DNA from 3 places in the Staphylococcus sp. 510 genome. Region 2 is predicted to be linked to each of the others. Evidence: riboswitches for the same ligand, from Rfam matches in the RefSeq annotation. Region 2 holds a riboswitch; each other region holds the start of a gene.

Evidence for each region. A riboswitch is a leader RNA that binds a small molecule or an ion and turns the genes downstream of it on or off. The one in region 2 is predicted to bind S-adenosylmethionine.
Region 1: another riboswitch for S-adenosylmethionine. It lies ahead of metX (homoserine O-acetyltransferase MetX); the one in region 2 lies ahead of AC2D8K_RS03045 (methionine ABC transporter ATP-binding protein).
Region 3: another riboswitch for S-adenosylmethionine. It lies ahead of AC2D8K_RS06610 (Na+/H+ antiporter NhaC family protein); the one in region 2 lies ahead of AC2D8K_RS03045 (methionine ABC transporter ATP-binding protein).

What each region holds. Positions count from the first base shown of each region.
Region 1 covers NZ_JBXVVK010000014.1:16,023-23,047, reverse strand. Annotated here, with positions in the region: gene serS (serine--tRNA ligase) at 1-1,008, shown strand, start outside; gene AC2D8K_RS10665 (AzlC family ABC transporter permease) at 1,336-2,028, shown strand; gene AC2D8K_RS10660 (AzlD domain-containing protein) at 2,025-2,354, shown strand; SAM riboswitch class I at 2,457-2,562, shown strand; gene metX (homoserine O-acetyltransferase MetX) at 2,629-3,594, shown strand; gene AC2D8K_RS10650 (YybS family protein) at 4,140-5,078, shown strand; gene AC2D8K_RS10645 (DHH family phosphoesterase) at 5,093-7,025, shown strand, end outside.
Region 2 covers NZ_JBXVVK010000003.1:7,969-14,993, forward strand. Annotated here, with positions in the region: gene aroD (type I 3-dehydroquinate dehydratase) at 1-154, shown strand, start outside; gene AC2D8K_RS03015 (nitroreductase family protein) at 232-771, shown strand; gene AC2D8K_RS03020 (thioredoxin family protein) at 880-1,203, opposite strand; gene AC2D8K_RS03025 (arsenate reductase family protein) at 1,344-1,697, shown strand; gene gcvH (glycine cleavage system protein GcvH) at 1,874-2,254, shown strand; gene AC2D8K_RS03035 (toprim domain-containing protein) at 2,561-2,947, shown strand; gene AC2D8K_RS03040 (thioredoxin family protein) at 2,940-3,236, shown strand; SAM riboswitch class I at 3,294-3,396, shown strand; gene AC2D8K_RS03045 (methionine ABC transporter ATP-binding protein) at 3,487-4,512, shown strand; gene AC2D8K_RS03050 (methionine ABC transporter permease) at 4,505-5,200, shown strand; gene AC2D8K_RS03055 (MetQ/NlpA family ABC transporter substrate-binding protein) at 5,219-6,028, shown strand; gene AC2D8K_RS03060 (hypothetical protein) at 6,117-6,281, opposite strand; gene AC2D8K_RS03065 (CsbD family protein) at 6,443-6,613, shown strand; gene popT (polyprenyl-phosphate transporter PopT) at 6,668-7,025, opposite strand, start outside.
Region 3 covers NZ_JBXVVK010000007.1:17,873-24,897, forward strand. Annotated here, with positions in the region: gene hutU (urocanate hydratase) at 1-317, shown strand, start outside; gene hutI (imidazolonepropionase) at 317-1,552, shown strand; gene AC2D8K_RS06595 (amidohydrolase) at 1,703-2,824, shown strand; gene AC2D8K_RS06600 (SDR family oxidoreductase) at 2,915-3,796, shown strand; gene AC2D8K_RS06605 (hypothetical protein) at 4,044-4,616, shown strand; SAM riboswitch class I at 4,670-4,767, shown strand; gene AC2D8K_RS06610 (Na+/H+ antiporter NhaC family protein) at 4,844-6,139, shown strand; gene AC2D8K_RS06615 (SRPBCC family protein) at 6,339-6,851, shown strand; gene AC2D8K_RS06620 (MurR/RpiR family transcriptional regulator) at 6,939-7,025, opposite strand, start outside.

The DNA.
Region 1 (7,025 bases), on a different contig from region 2:
GATAATAAAATGACAGACATTCTATGTCGTATTCCAAACCTTATCAATGACGATGTACCACAAGGTGCTTCAGATGAAGAAAATATCGAAGTAAAAAAATGGGGTACACCACGTGAATTTGATTTCGAAGCGAAAGCACACTGGGATATCGTAGAAGATCTTAAAATGGCTGACTTCGATCGTGCCGCTAAAATTTCTGGTGCACGTTTCGTTTATCTAACAAGAGACGGTGCACAATTAGAACGTGCATTAATGAACTACATGATTACGAAACATACAACACAACATGGTTACACTGAAATGATGGTACCTCAATTAGTTAACGCTGATACAATGTATGGTACTGGTCAATTACCTAAATTCGAAGAAGATTTATTTAAAGTAGAAAAAGAAGGACTATATACAATTCCAACTGCTGAAGTACCTTTAACAAACTTCTATCGTGATGAAATCATCCAACCAGGTGTCTTACCTGAAAAATTCACTGGACAATCTGCATGTTTCCGTAGTGAAGCGGGTTCAGCTGGTAGAGATACAAGAGGTTTAATTCGTTTACACCAATTCGACAAAGTTGAAATGGTACGCTTTGAAAAACCTGAAGATTCTTGGGATGCTTTAGAAGAAATGACTACAAACGCTGAAGCAATCTTAGAAGAATTAGGATTACCATATCGTCGTGTTATCTTATGTACTGGAGACATTGGTTTCAGTGCTAGTAAAACATACGACTTAGAAGTATGGTTACCAAGCTATAACGACTACAAAGAAATCAGTTCATGTTCAAACTGTACTGACTTCCAAGCACGACGTGCCAATATCCGTTTCAAACGTGATAATGCAGCTAAACCTGAATTAGCGCATACGTTAAACGGTAGTGGTTTAGCTGTAGGTCGTACATTCGCAGCAATCGTTGAGAACTACCAAAATGAAGATGGTACAGTAACAATCCCTGAAGCCTTAGTACCATTCATGGGTGGTAAAACTCATATTCAAAAGCCAACTAAATAATTTAGATTGTTAGCGAATAAATAGCTATACAATGCGCGGTAATGAAGAGCCATCATTGCCGCGTATTTTTTATGCGAATAATCAAAAGTAAGAGGGTAGGGGAGGGTCATTAAGTAAAATTTAGATGCAAAAATAGAGGGGACGTCTAATTGTTTACGGAAAATTCTGTCATATTATAAACGCTTTAGTTGCGACGTTTTTAAACCGATGGTTGTCTTACGTCACACATACCGACGTCTAAAGTGATTGCCGTTTTCATCATTGTATATTAGACTTGAGTTTATTATTTAAACGTAAATGCATTTGGTACTAGAAAGGGGAGGCAAGATGACCCATCTCACATTTAGACAAGGTGTTAAAGAATGTATTCCAACATTATTAGGATATGCAGGTGTTGGTATTTCATTCGGTATTGTTGCTGCATCTCAAAAGTTTAGTTTATTAGAAATTATATTACTTTGTTTAATTATTTATGCTGGTGCGGCGCAATTTATTATATGTGCGTTAGTCATAGCTGGAACACCGATAACAGCGATAGTGTTGACAACGTTTATTGTTAATTCACGTATGTTTTTATTAAGTATGACGTTAGCACCTAATTTTAAGTCTTATAGTTTATGGAATCGAATTGGACTTGGTTCTTTAGTGACCGATGAAACATTTGGTGTAGCCATCACACCTTATTTAAAAGGTGAGCCAATTAACGATCGTTGGTTGCATGGTTTAAACATTACAGCATATTTGTTTTGGACCTTTTCTTGTGTAGTTGGTGCTATATTCGGCAAATATATTTCGAATCCAGAGATGTTAGGATTAGATTTTGCGATTACGGCTATGTTTGTATTTTTAGGTATTGCTCAATTTGAATCTGTTAAAAAGTCTAAGATCAACATCTATCTTGTGCTTATTCTATGTGTCATTGTGATGATGTTAACGTTAAGCTTTGTTATGCCTTCATATGTAGCGATTATTATATCTGCGGTTGTCGCTTCTACATTAGGGGTGGTGATGGACAGATGATGACAGATCAACATATGTTAATCATTATTATTCTATGTGGTATTGTTACGATTTTAGTTAGAGTGATTCCATTTATGATGATTTCACGAGTGAATTTACCTGACGTTTTGATTCGATGGTTATCCTTTATTCCAATTACACTTTTTACAGCGCTCGTCTTGGACGGTTTGATTCAACAACATGAGGGTAGTGTAGGCTATACACTCAATGTGCCATTCATTATTGCATTAATACCAACTATATTATTAGCCATCTATACGAGAAGTCTAACCTGGACGATTTTAGGTGGTATTGCATTTATCGCTCTGTTGAGATTCTTTCTATAGAAATCAAGGTCTACATATTGAATTTCGTGATGGAGTTAGTTAAAATTCAAGTAGTTAGAAAATTTAGATAATTAATGTATTTATTCAAAACTTAATCATAAAATCTTATTCAGAGAAGTTGAGGGACTTGGCCCATAGACGCTTCAGCAACCGGCTACAAAGAATACGAGTACGGTGCTAAAACCAACGAGCACTCGAATGATAAGTACTGAACCGCTTCTTACTTTTCATAGAGTAAGAAGCTTTTTTTATTTAAAGGAGGATGGATTCATATATGTCGAATTATACAGTTGATACATTAGAATTAGGCCAATTCACGACAGAGTCTGGAGAAACGATACAAAACTTAAAATTAAAATATGAACATGTAGGTTTTCCTGGACAACCATTAGCATTAGTTTGCCATGCACTAACTGGCAATCATCTTACATATGGTACAGATGAACATCCAGGTTGGTGGCGTGAAATTATTGATGGCGGATATATGCCTATTAATGATTATCAATTTTTAACATTCAACGTGATAGGGAGTCCATTTGGTTCAAGTTCAAAGCATAATGATCCACATTTTCCAGATCATTTAACATTAAGAGATATCGTACGTGCACTTGAGAAGGGGATAGAAGCACTAGGATTTAATAAAATAGATATTTTAATCGGTGGTAGTCTAGGAGGTATGCAAGCACTAGAATTACTTTATAACCGACGATTCCAAGTGGATAAAGCGGTCATACTTGCTGCTACAGATAAAACATCATCGTACAGTTGTGCCTTTAATGAGATTGCTAGACAAGCGATTCATATCGGAGGTAAAGAAGGTTTAAGTATTGCCCGACAATTAGGATTTTTAACTTATCGTTCTTCTAAAAGTTATGAGCAACGCTTCACGCCTGAAGAGGTAGTTAGTTATCAACAACATCAAGGTAATAAGTTCAAAGAATCATTTGATTTATCATGTTATTTAACACTGCTGGACGTCTTAGATAGTCATAATATTGATAGAGGTAGAGATGATGTTGATGAGGTATTTAACTCATTAGACACAAAGGTATTAACGATGGGATTCATAGATGATTTGTTGTATCCAGATGATCAAGTATTAGCGACAGGGCAACGTTTTAAATATCATCGACACTTTTTTGTACCAGATAATGTGGGGCACGATGGTTTCTTACTTAATTTTGAAGATTGGGCACCTAATTTATATCACTTTTTAAATGCGAAACATATTCGACGATAATGACTAAAACCATGTTCTAACGTTAATTTTATAAGGTTGAATATCGATTTTAAAAGTATAGTATATAAAGAGAATACAAATCGAGAAATTAAATAGGTGACTATGAGATGAAACAATTGATAATTATATTAAATGCATTGAATTATATAGTTATAGCATCATTAATAATATTCAACTTCAATAATCTATCTGAAAAGGGATTAGATATATGTAGATATTTCCTATTTATTAGTTGTGTTTTACTTATATTTTCATTAATTATGTATTTATTAACTAAGAAAGAATTTGTTTTAAAAAGTAGTTTTATTAATCTAATTAATTTAATTGCCATATTTCCAATTCTACTTTTAATAATGATTTGATTTTCATATTACTATGCTTGCTTTTAAAAGGTTTATCGTAATGAATTTTAATTAAAAATTTGTAAAAACTATAGATTATTTCACTCTAAAGTACTGCTGGAATTGACCGACATAAATATCAGTAGTACTTTATTGTTTATTTTTTTCAAAGAGGTTAAAATGGTAATTATAGTCAAAAAAAGTATGGGAGTGGCGTGTGTGTTTTCAAAAATACAACCTAAAGCAACTATTATAGGTACATTAGCATTAGTGATAGTCGCTTTAGTAACACATGTATTACCTATTCTCGGCTTAATTTTATGTTTATTTGCAACAATCCCAGGTGTCGTATTATGGAACAAATCTATTCAGTCATTTGGAATTAGTGCCTTAGTAACAGTTATAATTACAACATTATTAGGTAATACATTCGTCTTAAGTATAATGGTTTTAGTGATTTTAACGAGTTTAATCATTGGACAATTACTTAAGGAAAGAGCAACAAAAGAAAGAATTTTATATGTAACAACGGTATCTCTAAGTTTAATGACATTGATAGGATTCATGTTATTACAAGTATTTGATAAAATCCCAAGAGCAGCCGCATTAGTTAACCCTGTTAAAGAAACCGTTCATAACATGTTATTAACAAGTGGAGCAGATGCTGATTACAGACAGATGCTTGAAGAAAGTATCCGCCAAATGACGGTCCAACTCCCTAGTTATCTCATTATTATCGTTTTTCTTTTCGTTTTAATTAATCTGATCATAACATTTCCAATCCTTCGCAAATTCAAAGTAGCTACGCCAATATTCAAACCACTATTCGCTTGGCAGATGAATCGTACGCTATTAACAATCTATATTATTGATTTACTTTGTGTAATGTTTGCGACCCAACCAAGTACGTTCCAGAGTATCGTCTTAAACTTTGAAGTTGTGTTATCATTAGTGATGTACATTCAAGGGATGAGCGTGATACATTTCTTCGGAAAAGCGAAGCGACTACCGAATGTAGTAACTATCATATTAATGGTTATAGGGACATTATTAACGCCAATGACTCACATTGTAGGGTTATTAGGTGTCATCGATTTATGTATCAATTTAAAACAACTAATGAACAATAATAATAAAAAGTGATGAGAGGTGGAAGAATGAACCGTCAATCCACTAAAAAAGCTTTGCTCATACCATTTATTATAATGGTACTGACTGCTATAGCATTAGTCATCGTTTGGTTTATATTTAACCAAATCGTGGCAGGCATAGCTGCAGGAATATTACTAGTAATGATTATTGCTAGTGGATTCTTGCTAAGACAAGCTTTTATGAAAATGGACAGTTATGTGGATGGTTTAAGTGGTCATATTACAACAAGTAGTAATAAGGCGATTAAACACTTACCGATCGGGATGATTGTGTTAGATGAGAACGACCATATTGAATGGGTTAACCAATTTATGTCTGAACATTTAACAACTAATGTTATTTCAGAATCGGTAAACGAAATATTTCCTAATATCTTAAAGCAATTGGAGAAAGTTCAAGAAGTAGAAATTGAACATGAAAATTATCATTATAGAGTACGTTATTCAAGCAATGAACATTGCTTATACTTCTTCGATATTACAGATGAAGTACAAACGAACCAACTATATGAAGATTCAAAACCCATTATTGCAACATTATTCTTAGATAACTACGATGAAATTACGCAAAACATGAATGACACACAACGTTCTGAAATTAACTCAATGGTTACACGTGTAATTAGTCGTTGGGCATCAGAATATAATATTTATTTCAAACGTTATAATTCAGACCAATTCGTAGCCTATTTAAATCAAAAGATTTTAGCAGAAATCGAAGACTCAAATTTCAACATTTTAAGTCAATTACGTGAGAAAAGTGTTGGTTACCGAGCACAATTGACATTAAGTATTGGTGTCGGTGAAGGTACTGAAAATCTTATCGACTTAGGTGAATTATCACAATCAGGTCTAGATTTAGCACTAGGTCGTGGTGGTGACCAAGTCGCTATTAAAAACATGAACGGCAACGTACGTTTCTACGGTGGTAAGACTGACCCTATGGAAAAACGTACACGTGTAAGAGCACGTGTTATCTCACACGCATTAAAAGATATCTTAACCGAAGGCGATAAAGTCATCGTAATGGGACATAAACGACCTGACTTAGATGCCATTGGTGCAGCCATCGGTGTGTCTAGATTCGCTTTAATGAATAATCTAGAAGCATATGTTGTGTTGAATGAATCTGATATCGATCCAACATTACGTCGTGTCATGGATGAAATTGATAAGAAACCAGAACTTAAAGAACGATTTATTACATCTGACGATGCATGGGATATGATGACATCTAAAACAACAGTTGTTGTCGTTGATACGCATAAACCAGAAATGGTTCTAGATGAAAATGTCTTAAACAAAGCAAATCGTAAAGTGGTAATTGACCATCATAGACGTGGTGAAAGCTTTATCTCAAATCCACTACTGGTTTATATGGAACCTTATGCAAGTTCAACAGCCGAACTTGTCACAGAGTTGCTAGAATATCAACCAACTGAACAGCGTTTAACACGTCTTGAATCTACTGTTATGTATGCAGGTATTATTGTTGATACAAGAAACTTCACATTACGTACGGGTTCAAGAACGTTCGATGCCGCAAGTTATTTAAGAGCACATGGTGCAGATACCATTCTGACACAACACTTCTTAAAGGATGATGTGGATACGTACATTAACCGTTCTGAATTAATTAGAACAGTCGAAGTACAAGATAACGGTGTTGCCATTGCACATGGCTCAGATGATAAAATTTATCATCCTGTTACAGTTGCACAAGCAGCCGATGAGTTGTTAAGTTTAGAAGGTATAGAAGCTTCATATGTCGTTGCCAAACGTGAAGATAACCTAGTCGGTATCTCAGCCCGTTCATTAGGGTCAGTTAATGTTCAATTAACAATGGAAGCCCTTGGTGGCGGGGGTCACTTGACGAATGCAGCGACACAATTAAAAGGTGTCTCAGTCGAAGATGCCATTGTACAATTACAACAAGCAA
Region 2 (7,025 bases):
TGGCATAGCAATGTCTGATATTGGCATAGTTAGTCGCACGGCACAGGGCGTATTTGGTGGTACTGTATCCTATGGTTGCTTAAATGAACCGCAAGCTCCAGGACAAATTCACATAGAAGAATTGAAAAAACAAATAGATTTCTATAATAAGTAAGTAGACAATTTGAACAAAGCCTAAATATAATTTATAATTGATAAAGATTATCAATGAACGAAGAAGGAGCGATATGATTGGAACTACAAGATGCAATATCAAATAGAAGAAGCGTCAAGAAGTTTAAACACGATATGACTATCGATGATAATGCTTTATATGAAGCTATAGAAAAAGCTACCGATGCTCCTAACCATGGTATGAGAGAACCTTGGCGAGTTGTACATGTTTCTAAAGATAGATTAGGAAATATGAGTGAAGATATTACACGCTTTGCTTTCCCAAATAGTCCTGAAAAGCGAGCAGATCATTATGATAAAGTGACGAAATTAGGCGGTATGTTGTTGTTGATTATGAAAGCTGATCCAAGACAACGTCAAAATAGAGAAAATTACTTTGCATTCGGTGCATTTGCCCAAAATTTAATGTTATTACTTTATGAAGCGGGTATCGGTACATGTTGGAAATCGCCTGCATATATTTTTGAACCTAAAATACGTAAAGCATTAAATATTGAAGATGATGAAATTTTAGCAGGATTCTTATATCTAACCGATTTAGAAGAACCAATGACAAAAGCTAAACGTAAGAATAGAGATTTAATCTCAGAGTATTAAAGTGATTATATAGAGCTATAATCAAATAAGGTCGAGACCATAACTAAGTCATAAACCATAAAGTGGTTACTTATGATACTTAATTAGTGTCTCGACCATTTTTGTATATTATTTATTGAATGTTTCGTCTAAGAATGATTCTACTTGTTCAGGTGATTTAGCGTTTGCTGAGTGTAAATGAGCTAACTTTTCACCATTTTTAAATACTAAAATACTTGGAATACCCATAACATCATTTTCAGCAGTTACATCTTCTAATTCATCACGATTAACAGTATACCATTCATAATCTTTATATTTTTCAACGATAGGGTCTATCCACATATCCATTGCTTTACAATCAGGGCACCAGCCTGCTTCGAATTTGACGATGACAGGTTGATCGTTTTGGACAGTGTTGTTAAATTGTTCAGTTGTTTTAATACTTTCCATTTATAAAAGCTCCTTTGAAAAAGTTTAGTAAATTTATTATAACGGATGGAAATACTTAAATAAAAAAATAAGCTTAAAAAGTAGAGCGTTTTCTAAAATAACATGATATATTGGATTTAAGAGATAAAGGAGGCAAATCGATGATTAAATTTTACCAATATGCTAATTGTACAACTTGCAAAAAAGCAGCTAAATTTTTAGATGAATACGGTGTAAGTTATGAACCTATTGATATCGTTCAACATACACCTACGAAAAATGAATTTAAAGAAATAGTAGATAAAACTGGTGTAGATACTAAAAAATTATTTAATACGCACGGTGCTAAATATCGTGAATTAGATTTAAAAAATAAATTAAATGACTTATCAGACGAAGAACGTTTTGAATTACTTGCTTCAGATGGCATGTTAGTGAAACGTCCGTTAGCTATATTAGGTGATAAGATTACATTAGGCTTTAAAGAAGAAGAATATAAAAATACTTGGTTATAAAAGTAGATTGTTTCAAATTATAAAAAGTGAACTTTCATTTTAATAAAGTTATAAAAATAGCAATTTACATTTTTAAACCCGAATATTTTAAGGTTTAAAATTTTTAGATAATAGTTGATTGATAATTGCGGGTATGGCATCATTAAAATGTACTTAAAATTAGGAGGGGATTTATCGTGGCAGTACCAAACGAATTTAAATACTCTAAAGAACACGAATGGGTTAAAGTTGAAGGAAATGTAGCGACAATTGGTATTACTGAATATGCTCAAAATGAGTTAGGTGATATCGTATTCGTTGAATTACCTGAAACTGATGATGAATTAAACGAAGGCGACACTTTCGGTAGTGTTGAATCTGTAAAAACTGTATCTGAATTATATGCACCAATTACTGGTAAAGTAGTTGAAGTTAATGAAGAATTAGAAGATAGTCCTGAATTTGTAAACGAATCACCATATGAAAAAGCATGGATGGTTAAAGTAGAAATTAGCGACGAAAGCCAAATTGACGAATTATTATCAGCAGATCAATATTCAGAAATGATTGGCGAATAATATTAGTAAACTCCTCGATCTCGTATCAAGGAGTTTTTTTAGTGTTTTTTAAATCTTTAGATTTTGGAAACACTTATGCCATTGCGAAAGCAAAGGCGACCCGAATGCAAGGAATATATAAGCAAGAGTACATACAATTTGATGAACTTAGATTAAAAAACATTTATGACATTTGTAAAAATGATATTAACAGTGTAATAAAATGGTTAATTCATTTTAAGTTTTTGCAGTATATGTTTTATAAGCAGAATCCTCGTGGAAATGAATAGTGATAGTTAATTTTCGATTTTTAAAGGGTGAATACTTATGACTATTGTGAACAAAGTAATCATTGTTGAAGGTAAATCTGATAAAAAACGAGTGCAGCAAGTCATCGCAGAACCGGTAAGTATTATCTGTACGCATGGTACTATGAGTATAGATAAGATCGATGATATGATAGAATCACTTTATGGTAAACAAGTTTTCGTCTTAGCTGATTCAGATGACGAAGGGGATCGAATTAGAAAATGGTTCAAACGATATTTAAGTGAGTCTGAACATATTTTTGTAGATAAAACATTTTGCGAAGTGGCAAACTGTCCTAAAAATTATTTAGCACATGTACTTACCAAACATGGATTTAATTGCAAGAAAGAGAAATCCCTTATACCTAATTTAAAAACTGAAAGGTTAGTTTTAGTGAATGAGTAAATCTATAGAAATAGACGATGTGACAGAAAATTTTGGAGAAGAAAAACATCTTATTTTCGGGTATACGCCAACATGTGGGACGTGTAAAGTGTCTGAAAGAATGTTGGATATAGCAAATGAAATCTTGAAACTCCCCGTTAAGAAAATCGATATGAACTTTCATCCGAAATTTAGTGAAACACATCAAATTATGTCAGTACCAGTATTAATGTTAATGAATAAGGATAAAGAAGTGAAAAGGTTGTATGCATTTAGGTCTGTTCCTTATTTGTTAGAAAATTTAAAATAATTATTGACGAATCTCTACCGTGATGGTAGGATTAAATAAAATTAAATCATGCAAACACTCTTATCGAGAGAGGTGGAGGGATGTGCCCTACGAAGCCCGGCAACCGTCTTATATAGAAATGGTGCCAATTCACATAAAGGTAAACTTTAGAAGATGAGAGAAAGATATTTTAAAATGCTTTCTCAAACAGTCTAAAGTTTTGAGGAAGCATTTTTTAATTTGTATTAGTTATAAACAAGGAGGCATTAACGTGATTGAGTTAAAACAAATCGTGAAACGATATCATACGAAAAATAAAGACGTACTCGCTGTAGATCACGTTGATTTAAACATTCAATCCGGTTCCATTTTTGGGGTGATTGGTTTTTCTGGAGCAGGTAAGAGTACTTTAATTAGAATGTTTAATAATTTAGAAGCACCCACTTCTGGAGAAGTTATTATTGATGGAGATAATATAAGTCAATTATCGAAGTCAGATTTACGTAAGAAACGCCAAAAAGTAAGTATGATTTTCCAACATTTTAATTTACTATGGTCGAGAACAGTTCTTAAAAATATTACATTCCCACTAGAAATTGCAGGCTTATCTAGAGGAGAAGCTAAACGTAAGGCCAATGAATTAATAGAACTTGTAGGGTTGAAAGGTCGAGAAAATGCATATCCATCTGAGTTGTCTGGTGGACAAAAACAAAGAGTGGGTATTGCTAGAGCATTAGCCAATGATCCGACAGTATTGCTTTGTGATGAAGCAACGAGTGCACTTGATCCTCAAACTACAGATGAAATTTTAGACTTATTATTAAAAATACGTGAGCAACAAAATTTAACAATCGTGTTAATCACGCATGAAATGCAAGTCATTCGCCGAATATGTGATGAAGTTGCAGTTATGGAAAACGGACGAGTGATAGAACAAGGTCAAATAAGCCAGGTATTTGAAAATCCACAACACGAAGTAACACGACGATTTGTAAAAGATGATTTAAATGAGGATTTTGAAGAATCATTAGATGCATTAGAACCATTAGATAACAATGCATACATAGTTCGATTAAACTTTAACGGTGAAAATACAACTCAACCGATTATATCGTACATTACGAAAACACATCAGATTGAAGTCAACATTTTGGAAGCTGACATTAAGAATACAAGAAATGGTACGTTAGGATTTTTAGTCGTCCATATACCTTTTATAAGTTCTGAAAATTTTGAAGTTTTCAAAAATAATCTTCATGAGAAACATGTGAATGTGGAGGTGTTAAGACATGGGTAAGTCAGTTGGAGAAATACTCCAAGAAATGATTACAATGCCAAACGTCCAATGGCCAGAAGTTTGGCAAGCCATTGTTGAAACACTTTATATGACTGTTGTATCAACAATATTTGCTTTTATATTTGGATTGATTTTAGGTGTTTTATTATTTTTATCAGCTAAGAGTCATTCGAAAGTTGCAAGAATTTTTTATTCAATTGTTTCATTTATAGTGAACTTATTTAGAGCGATACCGTTCATCATTTTAATTCTTTTATTAATACCATTTACAAGTGTTGTATTAGGTACAATAAGTGGTCCAACAGGTGCATTGCCTGCCTTAATCATAGGTGCAGCGCCATTCTATGCTAGATTAGTAGAAATTGCTTTCAAAGAAATAGATAAAGGGGTAATTGAAGCAGCATGGTCTATGGGTGCTAATACTTGGACTGTAGTAAGAAAAGTATTACTACCTGAAGCAATGCCGGCGTTAGTATCAGGCTTGACAGTAACAGCAATTGCATTAGTAGGATCTACAGCAATTGCCGGCGTTATTGGTGCGGGTGGTTTAGGTAACTTAGCATACTTAACTGGTTTCACTCGAAATCAAAATGACGTTATTTTAGTTTCAACAGTTTTCATCTTAATTATTGTATTCATCATCCAATTTATTGGTGATTGGGTTACAAATAAAATTGATAAACGCTAAAGAAAAGGGGATAAATCAATGAAGAAAATTTTAGGTATTTTATTATTACTATCTTTAACCGTAGCATTAGCAGCATGTGGAGGTAAGGATGATGACAAGACGATTAAAGTCGGAGCTTCACCTGCACCACACGCAGAAATTCTAGAAAAAGCCAAACCATTATTAGAGAAAAAAGGTTATAAATTAGATATTCAAACAATCAATGACTATACAACGCCTAACAAATTATTAGATAAAGGTGAATTAGATGCCAACTTCTTCCAACACACACCTTACTTAAAAACTGAAAGTAAAGAAAAAGGATACAAAATTGAGTCAGCTGGTGACGTAGAATTAGAACCAATGGCAGTTTACTCTAAAAAATATAAAAGTTTAAAAGATTTACCTAAAGGCGCAACAGTATACGTATCTAACAACCCTGCAGAACAAGGTCGTTTCCTTAAATTCTTCGTGGATGAAGGATTAATTAAAATTAAAAAAGGTGTTAAAATTGAAGATGCAAAATTCAGTGACATCACTGAAAATAAAAAAGATATCAAATTTAATAACAAACAATCAGCAGAATTCTTGCCTAAAATCTATCAAAAACAAGATGCAGATGCAGTGATTATTAACTCAAACTATGCTATTGATCAAAAATTAAATCCTAAAAAAGATTCAATCGCATATGAAAAAGCTAAAGATAATCCATATGCTAACTTAATCGCAGTTAAAGATGGACATAAAGATGATAAGAAAATTAAAGAATTAATGAAAGTTTTACGTTCAAAAGAAATTAAAGACTACATTAATAAAAAATATGATGGTGCCGTTGTGCCTGCAGAATAATGATTGAAACAGTAAAATCCTCAAGACGAAAATGCTTGAGGATTTTTGTATATTTAAATGTTGATTCAATCCATAGTTATCCAATAGCTCATTTTAATATGTTATAAAATAACAATATTAATGAAGCAATGAGTAGAAGTACAGAAGGTAACATGGCATTATGATTAGGCTTAGTGAATTGATTTTTAATAATTAAAATTAAAGATATTAATATTAATAAAGTTGCTAATAAATGAATGATCAATACTAACATTAAACCACTCCTTTCTTGCAAGCATAACATAATGAAAAAGGCATTATTTTCATAATAAACACTCAATTAATATAAATTTTTTGATAATAAATGTTTATATAGTACGAATAGTGGTATAAATTAATCATAATAACTTACAAAATAAATTCTAGGAGGAATTCATCATGGCTGAAGATAAATTCGAACAAGCAAAAGGTAATGTAAAAGAAACTGTAGGTAACGTAACTGATAATGAAAACCTTGAAAAAGAAGGTAAAGAAGATAAAGCTTCTGGTAAAGTTAAAGAAGCAGTAAATAACGTTATCGACAAAGTAAAAGGTAACAAAGAATAATTAATAAATAATCAAAAGGCTCTCATACACCAAAGTGTTTGAGAGCCTTTCTTTTTATATTTGTTCTTCATTTTTAGCAGTTATTTGTCCTAAGACATAGCTAACGATAAAGCCAATAATTAAAGTGACAATTGAAATGATCCATGTCAAAGCGGAATGAGGTAAACCTGGATAAACGGCAAATATAGATCCAATAACGAAGCCTATAATTAATGCAAATGTCATGGTTGTATGATGATGTAACAAGTATTGGATTAATTTACTTGAAACTAAGAATCCAGTTAGGATACCTAAACCTACAATTAAAAGTATGGGTAAAGCGTTGAAATTAAATTTAACTAATTCAGATATAGCAAACATTACAGTACCATAAGCACCAAATATAAGTAACATAAATGAACCAGAGATTCCT
Region 3 (7,025 bases), on a different contig from region 2:
CAGAAGGTATGCGTGACGGAAGTGATGCAGTAGGTGACTGGGCTGTACTTAATGCATTAATTAATACAGCAGCAGGTGGCTCTTGGATTTCATTCCACCATGGCGGTGGCGTAGGTATGGGTTATTCATTACATGCTGGTATGGTTGTTGTTGCAGATGGTTCAGAACGTGCAGATCGTCGATTAGGACGTGTATTAACTACAGATCCGGGTATGGGAGTAGTAAGACACGTTGATGCTGGTTATGACATCGCCATTCAAACGGCAAAAGATAAAGGCATCAAAATTCCAATGATTGATGAAGCAGGTGATAAATAATGAACGATTTAATTATTCAAAACATTAAAGAGCTTATTTTACCAAAATCAACTGATCGTCCTTTAAAAGGTGCAGAACTTGATCAACTAGATGTGATTGAAAATGGTACGGTCGTTGTGAACGATGGCAAAATTGTATATTCAGGACCACATACTGATAAATATGATGCTGAACAAGTGATTGATGCAACAGGTAAAGTTGTGTCACCATCATTGATTGATGCACACACGCACTTAGTTTTCGGTGGCTCAAGAGAACATGAAATGTCATTGAAACGTCAAGGTAAATCTTATTTAGAAATATTAGAGTCAGGTGGCGGTATTTTATCAACAGTTAAAGCCACACGTGACATAAGTGAAGAAGATTTATTCAAAAAAGCTGAACACGATTTACTAACAATGATTCAACATGGTGTTTTAGGTGTTGAAAGTAAAAGTGGTTATGGTCTAGATAAAGAAAATGAATTGAAACAATTAAGAGTATCTAATCGTTTAGCAGAGAAATACGGTTTAGATATGAGACACACCTTCCTAGGACCACATGCGGTTCCAGAAGAAGCAGAGTCTAATGAGGCGTTCTTAAATGAGATGATTGAACTTTTACCAGAAGTTAAAGAATATGCAGACTTTGCAGATATCTTCTGTGAAACAGGTGTATTCTCAGTTGAAGAATCTAGACATTATATGCAAAAAGCGAAAGAGGCAGGATTTAAAGTTAAAATTCATGCAGATGAAATTGATCCACTTGGTGGTCTAGAGTTAGCTATTGATGAAAATGCAATTTCTGCTGATCATCTTGTTGCTTCAAGTGCAGAAGGTAAAGCTAAATTAAAAAATAGTGACACAGTAGCCGTATTATTACCAGCTACGACATTCTATTTAGATAAAAACGATTATGCAGATGCAAGAGGCATGTTAGATAATGATGGGGCTATCGCTATTGCAACTGACTACAATCCTGGTAGTAGCGTAACTAATAACTTACAATTGGCAATGGCAATAGCCGCATTAAAATTAAAACTTTCACCAAATGAAGTTTGGAATGCTGTAACAGTTAATGCAGCAAAAGCAATTGATTTAGACGCAGGTACAATCAATGAAGGTGACAAAGCTAACATTGTTATTTGGAATGCGCCGAACCATGAATATATTCCTTATCACTTTGGTATTAACCATGCTCAAAAAGTGATTAAAGATGGTAGAGTCATTGTGGATAATGAATTTTCATTAGACTAGGACAAAGTGTTCATTGATATGACCGTGCCGACGTTGTCGGTACGGTTTTTTGTTTATAATAAAAGGAAAAAATATATTTTTAGAAAAGTTTGACAATTATGTTAGTATATATAGAAAAATAGTTTTAGGTTGAAAGGGATGGAGATATCAATGACTGGTTATACAGATTACGTGAATTGGCGACGTACATTTCACCAATTCCCTGAAATATCAGAGAAAGAATATGAAACTACGCAACGACTTAAACGTATATTAGAAGCACATGATATAAAAATTTTAGATTTACCGTTAGATACAGGATTAGTTGCAGAAATTGGACAAGGGGACCAAATGATTGCGATTAGAACTGATATAGACGCACTACCTATCAATGAGCAAGTTGAACATGAATTTACATCAACCAATCAAGGTGTCATGCATGCATGTGGTCATGATATTCATATGGCAAGTATATTAGGGGTTGCAACACAATTGAAAGCCCAAGAGAGTGAATTAAATGGTCGAGTGAGAATCATATTCCAAGCGGCTGAAGAGCTAGGTCATGGAGCTAAAAAGGTAGTAGATACAGGGGCATTAGATGGTGTGAAAGCAGTATTAGGATTCCATAATTATCCAACGATGGACATTGGTGACTTTGCTATAAAGAAAGGGCCTATTACGTCTGCTGTAGATCGCTTCGAATTTGAGATTAAAGGAAAAGGGGCACATGCTGCTAAACCAGAACAGGGTAATGACCCAACCGTTGCTTTAGGTCAACTGATTAATAGTTTACAAACGATTGTAAGTAGAAATTTATCTGCTTTTGATAATGCAGTTGTTACTATTGGTGAAATTTCATGTGGAAATACATGGAATGTCATTGCCGATCAAGCCTATGTACAAGGGACTGTCCGTTCATTTAAACCAGAACATAGAGCATATATCAAACAACGAATGAATGATATTGCTGATGGTTTAGCACGAACATTTAATATACAGGTAGATTGCCGATATACACGACTTCCTGGAACAGTAATTAATGATGATGAATTAACTGATATGGCGATAGAAGTAGCAAAAGATATCGGTTATCATGTCTCAATGATGGATTTACCATTAACGATTGGTGAAGACTTTTCAGGTTATACAGAAACGTATCCTGGTGTATTTGCATTCATAGGATCTAATAGTGAGTATGACTTACATCATCCTTTATATGATCCAGATGAGCGTATTTTAGAAAAAGTGCCAACTTATTTTGTGACACTGGCGAAACGTCTTCTGAATCAATAGTCACTATACATTGTATAAAGATAATATGATTAACATCTGGATAACCTTGGGTATATGACAACATATACAAATTGAGGAGATGAATTTAAAATGTCAGCACAAGATCCTAGAAATAAATTCAAATCAACAGACTATGAAAAACAAGAGCAGCCACTTCCAGGCTTGCAAAGTCAATTAACGCCTGAACCAGATTGCGGTGAGACATCATACGTCGGACACGGGCGATTAAAAGGATATAAAATGTTAGTCACAGGTGGCGATTCTGCCATTGGACGCGCAGCAGCTATTGCTTATGCTAAAGAAGGCGCAGATGTTGCGATTAATTATCTTCCAAGTGAAGACAAAGACGCACAAGACGTTAAACAAGTGATTGAAGAAGCGGGACAAAAAGCAGTGCTAATACCTGGTGATATACGTGATGAACAATTTAACTATGACATGGTCGAAGAAGCACATCAACAGCTTGGTGGACTTGATAATGTAACATTAGTCGCTGGACATCAACAATACCATGATGATATTCGAGGATTTGATACTCAATCATTTAAAGAGACATTTGAAACCAATGTATATCCAATATTTTGGACAGTACAAAAAGCATTAGAGTATTTACAACCTGGGGCATCAATTACTACAACGTCATCTGTTCAAGGATATAATCCAAGCCCTATCTTACACGACTATGCCGCCTCAAAAGCTGCCATTATCTCATTGACGAAAAGTTTATCAGAAGAGCTTGGCGCAAAAGGTATTCGTGTCAATTGTGTGGCACCAGGACCATTTTGGTCACCTTTACAAATTACTGGTGGACAACCACAACGTAATATTCCGAAATTCGGTAAAAATACACCACTTGGCCGTGCAGGTCAACCTGTTGAACTATCAGGAACATATGTACTTTTAGCATCTGAAGAATCAAGTTATACAACCGGACAAGTCTTCGGTGTGACAGGCGGCATTCAAATTAACTAATGAATAGCAGTTGGTCGATAAAGTGTTAATACTTTATCGACCATTTTTTTGTGACAAATTATATGATAACTATATCCAATTTTATTATGAATTTGGAATAAAAATATGTTTAATGTAAAATAAAAATATAAAATTATTAACCTTTTTAATGAATGGAATTTAATTAAAGAATACAGATATATCTAAGGGATAGGTAATTTATACGACAAATTGCAATAGAAATCTTATATCTAAAGGAGGTAATAACATGGTGAAAGATACGTTTATAAGGATTGCTCCGTTCATAATAGGTATAATCGCTATAGTTGTATTTTCGTTATTTACTACGAATCAATGGTTTTTAATCATTTTAATACTTTTATTTGCGCTTACCAATGCATTAAAAAATCTGTATTTTGTTAATAAAAATATTAAAAATCATATCATATGGATTAATAAAACAATCGACCGGTTATTAGGTATTATTATCGGTTGTTTATGGATTGTATTTTTTATGATGATATTATTTCAACAAAATTATACATGGATTACTTTCTTAATTGTATTGGTAACTATGACGTTTGTTTTTTATATAGAAACTAAATTACAAATTGATGATGATACGCAAAGGAAAAACCATCGAGATTATAAAGTGATCTCTCAACAACGTGAACGACAATTTAAAATACTGATGATTAGTATGACAACCATTTCTATTATTTTAATGATGGTATCACTTTATTTAAAATGGTGGGTCGCCTTTGGTATAGCTATTGCAATGTTATTCGTAGTTGCTGTTGCATTAATTATTTATGAAAAATATTTTACGACGAAGTTTTAATTTATGATTGACGTCATAGGAATTATCTTGTAACGTAAACGTTAAATATGAATCACTTATCAAGAGAAGTGGAGGGACTGGCCCTATGAAGCTTCGGCAACATTGAATCATGTGCCAATTCCAGTAACCTATCTAGGTTTGAAGATAAGGGGATAATCGTTGTAGATGGACCTCTTTTCTTTATCATAAAGAAGAGAGGTATTTTTTGTAAGGAAGTAGGTCTAATGATGAAAGAAACTAAAAAGGGTAATGCTTGGGCGTTATTTCCGTTATTATTATTTATGTTGTTATTTTTAGGTGTAGGTATCATCTCGGGTGATTTCACGACGATGCCGTTAAATGTTGCGATAACGATTACAGTAATCGTTGCTTTGTTGATGAATCGCAAAGAAAAATTTGCCACTAAAGTTGAAGTGTTTACTAAAGGTGCAGGTCATTCAAATATTATTTTAATGATGCTTATCTTTATTTTAGCAGGCGCATTTTCTACGACTACAGAGAAAATGGGTGGTGTGACTTCTACTGTAAATTTGGGATTGTCTCTCATCCCTGAAAATTTAATTATAGTAGGTTTATTTATCATTTGTATGTTTGTTTCTATTTCAATGGGAACATCAGTAGGCACAGTAGCAGCTATTGCACCAGTAGGATTTGGATTTGCACAAGCTACAGATGTATCTGCAGCTTTAGCTATGGCTACAGTTGTTGGTGGCGCTATGTTTGGAGATAATCTTTCTATGATTTCTGATACTACGATAGCGGCTGTACGTACACAACATACGAAGATGAAAGATAAATTTAAAGTAAACTTTAGAATTGTTTTGCCAGGTGCGATATTAACCATAGTTGTACTATTTTTCCTAACAAATGGAATTTCCATGGATCATTCTAAAAGTTATGATTTCCAATTAGTTAAAGTCATTCCGTATTTATTGGTGTTGATACTAGCGCTAGTTGGTGTCAATGTGATTATCGTCCTTATTGGTGGGACAGTTTTATCTGGAGTCATTGGCCTTATTGATGGCTCATTTGGTTGGAAAGGATTACTAAGTGCTGTATCTAAAGGAATTATAGGTATGGAAGATATTGCTATGATTGCCTTATTAATTGGTGGTTTAGTAGGACTTATTCAACATAATGGCGGTATAGATTGGTTGTTAAATGTAGTCAGAGGTCGCGTGAAATCTAAACGAGGAGCTGAAATAGGCATTGCCAGTTTAGTAAGTGTGGCAGATATTGCAACAGCTAATAATACTATTTCAATCATTATGTCAGGACCATTAGCTAAAAATATTGCAGATGAATATGATGTTGATCCACGTAAATCAGCTAGTATTTTAGATATATTTGGTGGGTGTTTCCAAGGCTTATTACCATATAGTCCTCAAGTGATTTCAGCTGCAGGAGTAGCGGGCATCTCACCATTCTTACTCGTTCCTTATAGTATTTATCCTATCATGCTTGGTGTATGCGGATTGATTGCTATTTTAATTGGTTATCCAAAATTAAAAAACAAAGCATAAAACGATTATAAACTGAGACGATTTAGTCTCGGTTTTTTAATTGATAAATAGAACAGTACAGAGAAAATGTTTCAAGTCAGCGTTTTAATGGTAAACTAGACTAAATGTGTAGAAGCGCAATCTTTTTTAATGTATAAATGTTTGGAAGTTTGAACAAATACGTTAAAATAGTATTAAGAGTGAAAGTAGGTGACTGAAAGTGGCAAAGTATAATGTGGAAAATGAATATGTAGAAATTGATATTGAACGTTTATTAAAATATTCACCAGAAACAATTTATGAAGCTTGGACGAAAGAAGATATTCTCAAACAATGGTTTATGACGTCGAAACGTACGAATAAATCATTTGAAGCTGATGTCCAAGAAGGTGGTAAGTATCGTATCGTTGATAGTAGAAATGGTAAACAAAATATTATCGAAGGTACATACGAAGAATTAGTCATGGATGAATTTATTAAAATGACAATAGGTATGCCAGGCTTAAGTAACGAGGAGGATATTATAGAAGTAGAATTCTTCGAACGTGAATCAGGTGGCACCCAAATGTTCTTCTATTATCAATCATATATGGAACGTGAAAGAAGATTAACCAATCTTGAATACAAACAGAAAAAGAAAGAATACCATGATTCAACTGCGCATGGATTTGAACTTATGTTTGACAAAATGAATGCAGTATTAGAAGAAATTGAAGAACAGAAAAATAATTAATTTGAATTAATCAATAGTAATATATAAGCCAGTAAATGAATTTAAGAAAGTTCATTTACTGGCTTTTTATCTTTATAGACAAAATGATTATTTGAGTTCACCTTTTTCTTTCCGTTCATTATATTTTCTGAGTAGTGTTTCAAAGAAAATATGATAACTAATAAAACTTGAATA